One region of the Halobacillus amylolyticus genome, then DNA from elsewhere that is predicted to be linked to it. Evidence: predicted binding sites of a transcription regulator. Region 1 holds the regulator's gene; the other holds the start of a gene.
What was found. Region 1 encodes CtsR, which represses protease genes until heat stress. Its sites were predicted from a motif close to ATGGTCAATAAAGGTCAAACA; they were not measured.

Region 1 (5,674 bases):
ACTCTATGGTGAGCTTCATAACGGTCACGCAGCCCTTTTAAAATTTGAACAGATTCTTCGAGTGTTGGTTCACCTACTTGAATCGGTTGGAAACGGCGTTCAAGCGCTGCATCCTTCTCAATATACTTTTTATATTCGTCTAGCGTTGTGGCACCAATACATTGCAGTTCACCGCGTGCAAGGGAAGGTTTTAGAATATTAGAAGCATCAATCGCTCCTTCCGCACCACCTGCACCAATTAAAGTATGGAGTTCATCAATGAATAGGATGATATTCCCCGCCTGGCGAATCTCCTCCATTACCTTTTTCAATCGGTCCTCAAATTCTCCACGGTATTTCGTGCCTGCCACAACGGTCCCCATGTCCAGTGTCATGACTCGTTTATCGCGCAAAATCTCTGGTATTTCATTGTTCATGATTTGTTGGGCTAAGCCTTCAGCAATCGCCGTTTTACCTACACCAGGCTCCCCGACAAGGACCGGGTTATTCTTTGTACGACGACTTAACACTTGGATGACTCGCTCTATTTCCTTGCTACGCCCAATCACTGGATCGATGTTGCCTTCTTTAGCAATAGCAGTTAAATCACGTGCCAGTGAATCAAGAGTCGGTGTATTCGCATTGGCTGGCTGGGCACCACCACTGCCGCCACGGCGGTTCTGACCGCCAGTTGATTCATTATTGCCAAGGAGTTGTAATACTTGTTGGCGGGCCTTATTTAAGCTGACACCTAAATTGTTTAACACACGAGCTGCAACACCCTCTCCTTCACGAATAAGGCCAAGCAGAATGTGCTCTGTACCCACATAGGAATGACCTAGCTTGCGGGCTTCATCCATCGATAATTCGATCACTTTTTTTGCACGTGGAGTATAGTGTATCGTTTGTGATACTTTTTCACCTTTACCAATTAATTTTTCCACTTCTTGCTGAATCTTACTTGACTCGAGGCTTAAAGCTGTTAAAGATTTAGCAGCAATTCCCTCTCCTTCACTTACTAATCCTAATAAAATATGCTCTGTTCCAATGTTATTATGACCTAATCGAACCGCTTCTTCTTGTGCTAAAGCAAGTACCTTTTGTGCGCGTTCAGTAAATCGTCCAAACATCATGGATACAACCTCCTTGCATTTATTCTTTATTTTCTAATTGTAGTCTTTCACGAATGAGTGAAGCCCTTCTAATATCTCGCTCGGACGGGGACAATGTTTCTTTCGCATACTGCTGTAGAAATCCAGGTTGTGTTAGTACCATCAACTCATTGAGGATGGTTTTTGGCACATGATCGATAAATCCAAGATCAATACCCAGCCTAAGGTCGGATAAACATTTAGCGGCCTCTTTAGACTCTATGATTCGACCATACTTTAAAACACCATACGAGCGAAAAATTCGATCCTCAAGCTGTATGCCTGAGCGATGCATCAATGCTTGTCTTGCCCTTCGCTCCTGATCAATCAGTTGTTTTACTACACTATGGAGATCCTCTACGATATCTTCTTCAGATTTCCCTAGTGTTATTTGGTTTGATATTTGAAAAATACTGCCTACTGCCTCACTGCCTTCCCCATAAATTCCTCGAACGACTAAACCAAGCTGGTTAATGGCAGGGGTCATTCGGTTAATCTGCTGGGTCATGGCGAGAGCCGGAAGATGCATCATCACCGATGCCCTCATCCCGGTACCCACGTTTGTAGGGCAAGCAGTAAGATAACCGCGTTTTTCATCAAACGCATAATCAATCTTCTCCTCCAGCCAATCATCAAGCTGTGAAGCCTGCTCTAAAGCCCTATCAAGTTGGAACCCTGGAAAATATAACTGTATGCGAATATGATCCTCTTCATTAATCATAATCGATACCTGCTCATTTTGAGAAATTAGAGAAGCAGAGTGTACTGAGTTGTTCGTTAAATGCGGACTAATCAAATGCTTCTCTACAAGAACCCTTTTCTCAATCGGCTGCAGATCATTCATTTTAACTATTTCAAAATTTTTATAATCCCTAAACGACTCGTTGCGAAATTCTCCATTGAAGAAATTTAATACTTTTTCCAGATTATCTTCGGAAGAAATCGTCGGAAACGGAATGCTTGAGAAGTTACGCGCTAATCGAATACGGCTGCTTAAAACAATATCACTATCCGGGCCATCTTGTTTCATCCATGGACTAATGGCTTCATTCATGAATTGCTGTAATGACATTAGCTCTCCCCCTCCTCTCTTTGCTGGAGTTGGTCATCCAAAGAGCGAATCTCATCTCTAATCTTGGCCGCTTCCTCGAATTCTTCTTGTTCGATTAACCGCACAAGCTCAGATTTATATTGATCCATTTGACGCCTAAGATGCAAGTTACCTCCTTCACGCCTAGGGATCTTTCCATCATGGCGTGTATTTTCGCTATGCACACGGCGGAGAATTGGATTTAGTCGTTCGTCAAATGTCTCATAACATTTTGCACAACCAAACTTTCCAGCTCTGGCAAATTCCTGAAAAGTTAACCCACATGTCGGACATTTAAGCTGTTCTTTTTGCTGCTGAGCATCCATTTGCTGACCATTAAAGGATTGTTTTGGTTCGTAATTAAATAGTCCTGTCAATAAATCGTTCAATGTAAAGCTTTCTTCATGGTCATGCATATATCCTTTTTCTTTCGCACATTTTTCACAAACATGGACTTCGGTCTTTTCTCCGTTCATTAACTGTGTTAAATGAACGGTGGCAGGACGGTTATGGCATCGTTGGCATTCCATAACATTCTCTCCCTTCTATGTTAGCTTGTATATTTCAGGGTGAATAGCATAGCCGTAAGAATCCTTGAACGGACCTCGTCCCTTAGAGGAAGGGGGAAAGCGAGAACTTCACGATCCATTGCACTGACCATCATACGTGCTTCACGGCTTGTGATACTGTTATTTTCAAGTAACCTCTCGATAATATCTATCGCTATAGATTGAGAAACCTTTGGATGGATGAGATGTATAATATCATCAATCATCTGTGCTTCAGATCGATGTTGAATACGGCGTATCCGAATATAACCGCCGCCCCCGCGTTTACTTTCAACTATATATCCTTTTTCCACAGTGAAACGTGTTTTAATCACATAATTAATTTGTGAAGGTACACATTGAAACCGATCAGCAATCTCACTTCGCTTAATTTCAATGGCTTTCTTCTCATTATCATTTAAAATATTCTTTAAATACTCTTCTATGATGTCGGATATATTCCGCATCTTCCCTCCCCCTCTTTTGACTTTGACTATCTTTGACTATAATTTTATTATACTCATTTTAAACACATTCGCAAATAAAATGTTTGTGTGTTTACACCTCTCATCATTCCCTAATCGGGTAAAGGTTAAAACAAAAAAACTATACGATTTCTCGTATAGTTTTCTTTATCTTCTTTGTTCAACCTGTAAGACATTATCGACTTTTGATAACTGTTCAAGTAAGGAAGTATCATTAATCTCCTGTCCCTTAGTAATTTGAATAAGAATGTTTTTTGTTCGATTATTTAAATTTTCTATCTCCACTTTTTGAAGTGAAATACCTTGCTCATCAAAGATTTCAAGTAACTTACTTGCTTCAATTCTTTCGTCTGCCAGGAGTACGTAGGAATTCTTGAAATAGCCACTAAAGTACTTTTTCTCTAGATTATTTAAAAAGATAAGGCTCAGTAGCACTAAAATTGTAGCAAGTACGGCAACATCATACATACCAGCTCCAACAACTAATCCCAATCCAGCAACCGTCCAAATAGAAGCAGCTGTCGTAAGCCCACGGATCGTCATCCCGTTAACAATAATTGTCCCAGCTCCTAAAAAGCCAATACCACTAATGACGTAGGAAGGGAGGCGTGATGGGTCAAAACGGACATTATCATGATTACTAATAAATTCTTCAAACCCATATAATGATAAAAGCATCATAAGACAAGCACCGATACCGACTAGTATATGGGTGCGAAACCCTGCGGAATGATTTTTCAACTCCCGTTCAAACCCTATAATCCCTGATAAAAGTAAGGCAATAAATAAGCGAATAAAAAATAAATCTAAGTTATCGTTAAATAAATCAAAATCATCCATACCAATACCACCACCCTTTGTTCAGGAAATAATGTGTCTACTTATATTATTATATAGTAAAAAACCGGAAGCATATGCTTCCGGTTTAACTACAATATAATGACGTGGCCGCGTCCTACTCTCACGGGGATCGACCCGACTACCATCGGCGCTGAAGAGCTTAACTGCTGTGTTCGGCATGGGAACAGGTGTGGCCTCTTCGCTCTCGCCACCACATCATGGGTTATGAGGTGAACCCTCAAAACTGGATAAGACATCCAAGACCAACATCATGTTTTAACGTTTGACAATCTAGCTCCGACTCCCAAGTCCTCATGTTCTAAGTCATCTCTCTTCAAGGTTGAAAAACCACAGCCTTTACGTGAGCTCACTTAGCCCAGCGGACGTAAACGGTCGTCTCCGCTTTTTAATATAGTTAAGCCATCGATTGATTAGTATCCGTCAGCTTCACGTGTCACCACGCTTCGACCTCGGACCTATCGACCTCATCGTCTCTGAGGAATCTTACTTACTTGGCGTAAGGGGAAATCTCATCTCAAGGGGGCTTCATGCTTAGATGCTTTCAGCACTTATCCCGTCCACACGTAGCTACCCAGCGATGCTCCTGGCGGAACAACTGGTACACCAGCGGTGTGTCCATCCCGGTCCTCTCGTACTAAGGACAGCTCCTTTCAGATTTCCAACGCCCACGACGGATAGGGACCGAACTGTCTCACGACGTTCTGAACCCAGCTCGCGTACCGCTTTAATGGGCGAACAGCCCAACCCTTGGGACCGACTACAGCCCCAGGATGCGATGAGCCGACATCGAGGTGCCAAACCTCCCCGTCGATGTGGACTCTTGGGGGAGATAAGCCTGTTATCCCCGGGGTAGCTTTTATCCGTTGAGCGACGGCCCTTCCATACGGTACCGCCGGATCACTAAGCCCGACTTTCGTCCCTGCTCGACTTGTAGGTCTCGCAGTCAAGCTCCCTTGTGCCTTTACACTCTGCGAATGATTTCCAACCATTCTGAGGGAACCTTTGGGCGCCTCCGTTACTCTTTAGGAGGCGACCGCCCCAGTCAAACTGCCCACCTGACACTGTCTCCGAACCGGATCACGGTCCTGGGTTAGAATGTCCGTACAGCCAGGGTGGTATCCCACCAGCGCCTCCACCGAAGCTAGCGCTCCGGGTTCTCAGGCTCCCACCTATCCTGTACAAGCTGTACCAACATTCAATATCAGGCTACAGTAAAGCTCCACGGGGTCTTTCCGTCCTGTCGCGGGTAATGCGCATCTTCACGCATAGTATAATTTCACCGGGTCTCTCGTTGAGACAGTGCCCAAGTCGTTGCACCTTTCGTGCGGGTCGGAACTTACCCGACAAGGAATTTCGCTACCTTAGGACCGTTATAGTTACGGCCGCCGTTTACTGGGGCTTCGGTTCAACGCTTCGCGCAGAGCGCTAACGCATCCCCTTAACCTTCCAGCACCGGGCAGGTGTCAGCCCCTATACTTCGCCTTACGGCTTCGCAGAGACCTGTGTTTTTGGTAAACAGTCGCTTGGGCCTTTTCACTGCGGCTCCTCGGCAGAGGAGCA
Region 2 (5,674 bases), 1.3 Mb from region 1:
AACGATTTCAACTCCAAGATCTCCCCAGCCAAGGTTAGCAGGATCTTTTTCAGAAAGAACTTTAACTTCTTTCCCGCCTACTACTAGATTGTCACCATTTACAGTAACTTCTTCATCAAGTTTACCGTGAACTGTATCATATTGAAGCAGGTGTGCTAGCATATTTGCATCCGTTAGATCGTTTACTGCAACCACTTCCACCTCATTATTTTTAAGTGCAGCACGGAAAACATTACGTCCTATACGTCCGAAACCATTAATACCAATTCTTACAGTCATGCTTAATTCCTCCTTGAATTGTTAACATTTTTTATTTAAAGGGGATAATCCCTTATTAACTCTAATCCAGCACCTTCATCAGTGATTAGAACATTACTTTGACCTGGTTGAAAATAAGAAGCAATCGCCTGTGCTTTGGATTTCCCGCCGGCCACGGCAATCACATCACCAGCAGATGGTAAATCTTCTAACTGCAGGCCGACTGTTCGTACTTTGTGAACAATTTCGCCGGTCTGATTAAAATAATATCCAAAGGCTTCTCCTACAGCTTGTCTCTCATTAATAATCTCTAATTGAGTCTGTGGTGTTTTACGACGCTCTGCCATTGTAATAGCATCCCCCACTCCATGAATAACAATGCTTGCATTACGAATCATATTAAGAATCTCTTTAATAGAAGGTTCTTCGATGATCGTCTGATAAGATTCTTCACTTAGAGGATCTGGAACATAAAGCAGCCGGTAATCACCCCGTGCTTTTTTTGCCATTTCAGCGCAAATCGTATTTGCCTGATTCTCTACCCGCTCTCCGAGACCTCCACGGGCAGGGACGAACATACAATGATTAGCTTTTTCAAGAGGTGTCATCATCTCCGCTACGGAAGCCATGGTCGATCCGCCGGTAATGGCGACCGTTTCTCCTGTATCTAAATGTGTTTTCAAGTATTCAACACAAGCTTTACCCATTTCCTGTTTGACCCAATCTAACTCATCACTATCCCCGGGGATAACAACAACATGATCTAGTTTTAATTTTTCCTTTAACTGCTGTTCTAAAACCTTTATGCCCGTAACATCTTTTATAAACTCGGCAAGCTGTTCAAGAATGGTTTGCCCTTCATAAGTTAAATGCATACCTCTTGAGGTAATCTCTACGGCCCCTTGTTTACTAAGGAAATCCACTTCGCTTCTTACCGTTCGCTCAGCAAGCTGGCTGTTATCAGATAATGCTCTTCTTCCCACAGGCTGCATAAGTCGAATATAGTGAAGTAGTTGATAGCGTCGTTGCATAATCTCAAGAACATCAGGAAATAATTTCTTTTGTAAGTCAATTAAAGCTCTCATGAAAAAGCTCCTTTATATTGAAAAGTATATTCATTGGGATAGATATGTCCCAGGTAGTCACAATCCGTCCCACTCGGAGCAAAAAAATATCCTTTTCACCCTATATACTACCAGTGCCTATCAAGCTGTGCAACTCAAAAATCTTACTGTAAACGCTCTCTTAAAGAAAAAACATCAATTTGACGATAGTCAATTTTTTCTCCATTAATAAATAGTACGGGAATCTCAAGAAAATAAGCCTGGAGCAACTCTTCGTCTTCTTCAATATCAACCTCGGTAGTTTTTATCTGATATTCCATGGAAAGAAAGTCAACCAGTTCTTTTACCTCATCACATAATGAACAGTTATTCTTTCTGTAGAGTGTTAATGTATTCAATACTTTCTCCCCCTCTAATAATTAAAATGTACCATTTTCCTATTATTATTATAAGTGAGTGTTCAAAAAGTTGCCAAATGAGAAACAAGAAGTTTGAGGCGCGAAAGTTTTGAGGACCACAGCGTATGCTTCTAATACGTGAGGACCGGAAAAACCGAGCAACGAAGAAATTCGCCGTTTATCATTTGGTGACTTTTTGAACAACTTCTATAAATAAATAGAGCCACGTTAGGAAACGTGACTCTTGTAATCGTAAAACCCATGTTCAATTTTAAATTTTTTCGTTTCCAAAAACTCTTTTAATTCTATCCCACTTTCGCTGCGCTCAAGAGAACGGTAAAGTGATTTTAAATTAAATGACAGCCTTTTCTGTCTCTGTATATCAAAAACATGAATTCTGCGATCTTCTGGAATCTGTTCTGTTGATATGATTTTGAAACGAATAATAGTTGTCATAATATCTCCTTTTCGTGGAAGAGCAAGCGGCTTATCTATACACAATCAACATGCTTGATAATAGTTAATACTACTGAAAAAGACTAAAGTATTCAACTGAAAAACTCCCACCTGCAAAATTAAACAGTGTGGGAGAAAGCCAGATCAACTATTACAGTAGCGCGCCCGAGAGGATTCGAACCCCCGACACATAGAACCGGAATCTATCGCTCTATCCAACTGAGCTACGGGCGCAAATTACGAAAGGCAAAATCTATTATACGGTTGTTTGTGAGTAAAATCAAGACCATTTGTATTTGAATCTAACTAATTTTCATTATAAATCATAGGTTTATCCCTAATGAATTAGGGTATGATGGTATAGGGAAGTTCGGTTAAACGGACTCTGAAAAAGTTCGGCTAAGTACCAAGGAAATAGGTCAAAATGGAACAATCTTTTCGTTTGACCTTTCCTGACCTTAACTGTATGATAAAAACATATTCCATCATATATGTAATGATGAAAAGGAGGAAATTACAAATGAATTTAATCCCAACAGTAATTGAGCAAACAAATCGCGGAGAACGCGCCTATGACATTTATTCCCGTTTATTAAAAGATCGGATTATTATGCTAGGCAGTCCTATTGATGATAATGTTTCCAACTCAATCGTCGCACAGCTATTATTCTTAGCTGCTGAGGATCCTGAGAAAGACATTTCACTTTATATCAACTCTCCGGGTGGATCCATTACATCTGGTATGGCCATCTATGACACGATGCAGTTTATTGGACCTAACGTATCTACAATCTGCACAGGTATGGCAGCTTCCATGGGTGCTTTCCTTCTTAACGCTGGTGCAAAAGGAAAACGTTATGCATTACCTAACAGTGAAGTTATGATTCACCAACCACTTGGCGGTACACAAGGCCAAGCATCCGATATCGAAATTCATGCGAAGCGCATTATTAAGATGCGCGAGAAACTTAACCAGATCCTCTCTGAACGCACAGGTCAACCTCTTGAAGTAATTGAGCGCGATACTGATCGTGATAACTTCATGTCTGCACACGAAGCCGTTGAGTACGGTTTAATTGATAAAGTCATGGAAAAGACGAGCGATAAATAATTTATTTAGTAAAAGCCCGCTGGCGGAACCAGCGGGCTTTTACTATTGCTTTTATCGAAGTACATCATATGAGAACGTTCCCTTATGTCTTATCATTCACAAATTGTTCATATATTCACATGAAAATGTCTACTATTCTTTAACAAAATCAGCTAACTGATTTACAGCGTGTTCTTCATCGGTACCATCTGCTATTAGTGTAATTTCTTCACCATGACCTACTGCCAAACTCATAAGACCCATGATACTCTTAGCGTTCACACGCTTTTTATCCTTCTCAATAAATATGTGGGATGAAAAGCGGTTAGCCTGTTGTACAAATTGTGCAGCAGGTCTCGCTTGTAATCCTGTTTCTAGTTCAATGGTTATCGACTGTTCAATCACCAATCATTCTCCTCTCTCTATTGTCACTTCGATTATTTTCAGAAAGCGCATACAATCCCTTTAAATAAAGAACGCTCCCCGGTTGAAAGCGTTCCTTAATTTTAAATCATTATAGCATGAAATATTTAAGATTACATTAGTTTTGATTACTTTCCTTCACTTCTCCACGCCTAACTTTGTTCGCAAAATCGTCAATTTTTCGTAGACGATGGTTAATACCTGACTTACTTATCGGTGCTCCTGAGACCAACTCACCTAACTCTTTTAGTGATACCTCTTGATGCTGCAGGCGTAAAGTGGCGATTTCTTGAAGTTTGTCAGGCAATGCATCTAAACCAACGGACTTTTTAATAAACCTGATATTTTCTACTTGTCTAAATGCTGCACCGATTGTTTTATTTAAATTAGCTGTTTCACAATTGACGAGGCGGTTTACTGAATTACGCATATCCCGAACAATACGTACATCTTCAAATTTGAATAAAGCCTGGTGAGCCCCAATATTACTAATTAGTTCTGTAATTTTCTCTGCTTCCTTTAAATAAGTAATAAAACCTTTTTTTCTCTCCAATGTCCTTGCATGTAGATCAAAACCGTTCATTAGCTCACATAATGCTTCATTATGGGATTCATCAGACGAGTAAATTTCTAAATGATAAGAAGAAGTCTCAGGATTATTGACTGATCCTCCGGCCAGAAAGGCTCCACGCAAGTAAGCACGCTTACCGCCAGTTGATTTTAAATATTTCTTCGGAATTTCTGGATTGATGGAAAGAGGTCCATTCAAGATTTCTAAATCCTTTAATACCTTTTCCGCATTATCCTTCATTCTAACAATATACACATTATTCTTCTTCAAACGCATTTTTTTACGGACTAAGAGTTCGACTGGGTATGGATACAACTTTTTCAACAATGTATAAATACGCCTGGCAATGGCGGCGTTCTCTGTTTGGATATCCAACAAGTAGGACTGATTTGATAATGAAAATGTCCCATTCATACGGACAAGAGCTGCCAATTCTGATTCATTACTGCTCTCATCTGCTTCAACGTTCGTTAATTCCTTTTTAATCTCTGATGCAAACGACACGGATGTACACCCCCTATTTAAGAAAATTGCAAGCGACCTTGTAGACACGTTTTATGAAAGTTCGACTAAGATGGGCGCGTGTGTCGGAGATGTTTCAACACAAACGGCCCTATGTTGTGTAAGGTCTGTCCCCACAAAAACATACCGCCCCTACTTAACACACCTTGTAGAGCTACGGTTGAATCGCTTATACCTAGAAGGTCTTTGTGCCTCTAGGCTATACATTTGAAAAGCGTGAAGGGTCATTAAAACCACAACACGCAGACTTTTTACTTTTACAAAAGAAAATCTATAATAATGAATGAAGCAAATGAGCTAGTTTATTTGTATCATGACGGATCGTTGACTGACTTCTATCAATGATGTCTTCTTCAATAATTCTCAACCCCATTGCTTTAATACGATCCATATCATAATGGACTGGCTCTGCATTTTCTTCAGCGTAAACTTTTCTCATATTTTGCCCAATCGGTTTATTATGAACAATAACTGAATGGATACAGCCTTCTCCTACATGATCATGTAAGGTTTTCACATGATCAGCCGCTGTGTAACCTGATGTTTCTCCCGCTTGTGTCATCACATTGCAAACGTATGTCACCTTCGCGTTTGTTTCCCTTAGCGCCTGACCAATCTCAGGAATAATAATATTTGGTAATATGCTTGTGTACAAGCTTCCTGGTGCAATAACGATTAAATCAGCCGATGCTATTGCCTCCATTGCTTCTGGGAGAGGTTGAATAGGTAAAGGACTGACATACACGCGTTTGATGCGCTTATTCACTTTAGGAATGTTTGATTCACCTGTCACAAGAGTACCATCTTCCATTTCTGCATGAAGGTTCATAGAGTGATTGGCAATCGGATAGATATTCCCTTTCACATTTAACACACGTGAAATTTCTTTAAC

Region 2: clpP (ATP-dependent Clp endopeptidase proteolytic subunit ClpP) is a predicted target of CtsR. The motif match lies at 2,616-2,636, and genes of this name have one in related genera.

What each region holds. Positions count from the first base shown of each region.
Region 1 covers NZ_CP095075.1:2,600,442-2,606,115, forward strand. The annotation lists gene clpC (ATP-dependent protease ATP-binding subunit ClpC) at 1-1,112, opposite strand, end outside; gene MUO15_RS13450 (protein-arginine kinase McsB) at 1,132-2,202, opposite strand; gene MUO15_RS13455 (protein-arginine kinase activator protein McsA) at 2,202-2,750, opposite strand; gene MUO15_RS13460 (CtsR family transcriptional regulator) at 2,771-3,235, opposite strand; gene MUO15_RS13465 (MgtC/SapB family protein) at 3,401-4,093, opposite strand; rRNA gene rrf (5S ribosomal RNA) at 4,196-4,309, opposite strand; rRNA gene MUO15_RS13475 (23S ribosomal RNA) at 4,505-5,674, opposite strand, start outside.
Region 2 covers NZ_CP095075.1:3,887,047-3,892,720, reverse strand. The annotation lists gene gap (type I glyceraldehyde-3-phosphate dehydrogenase) at 1-279, opposite strand, end outside; gene MUO15_RS19555 (sugar-binding transcriptional regulator) at 315-1,343, opposite strand; gene MUO15_RS19550 (glutaredoxin family protein) at 1,487-1,720, opposite strand; gene MUO15_RS19545 (hypothetical protein) at 1,949-2,176, opposite strand; tRNA gene MUO15_RS19540 (tRNA-Arg) at 2,337-2,410, opposite strand; gene clpP (ATP-dependent Clp endopeptidase proteolytic subunit ClpP) at 2,697-3,287, shown strand; gene MUO15_RS19530 (HPr family phosphocarrier protein) at 3,420-3,671, opposite strand; gene whiA (DNA-binding protein WhiA) at 3,808-4,764, opposite strand; gene MUO15_RS19520 (gluconeogenesis factor YvcK family protein) at 5,054-5,674, opposite strand, start outside.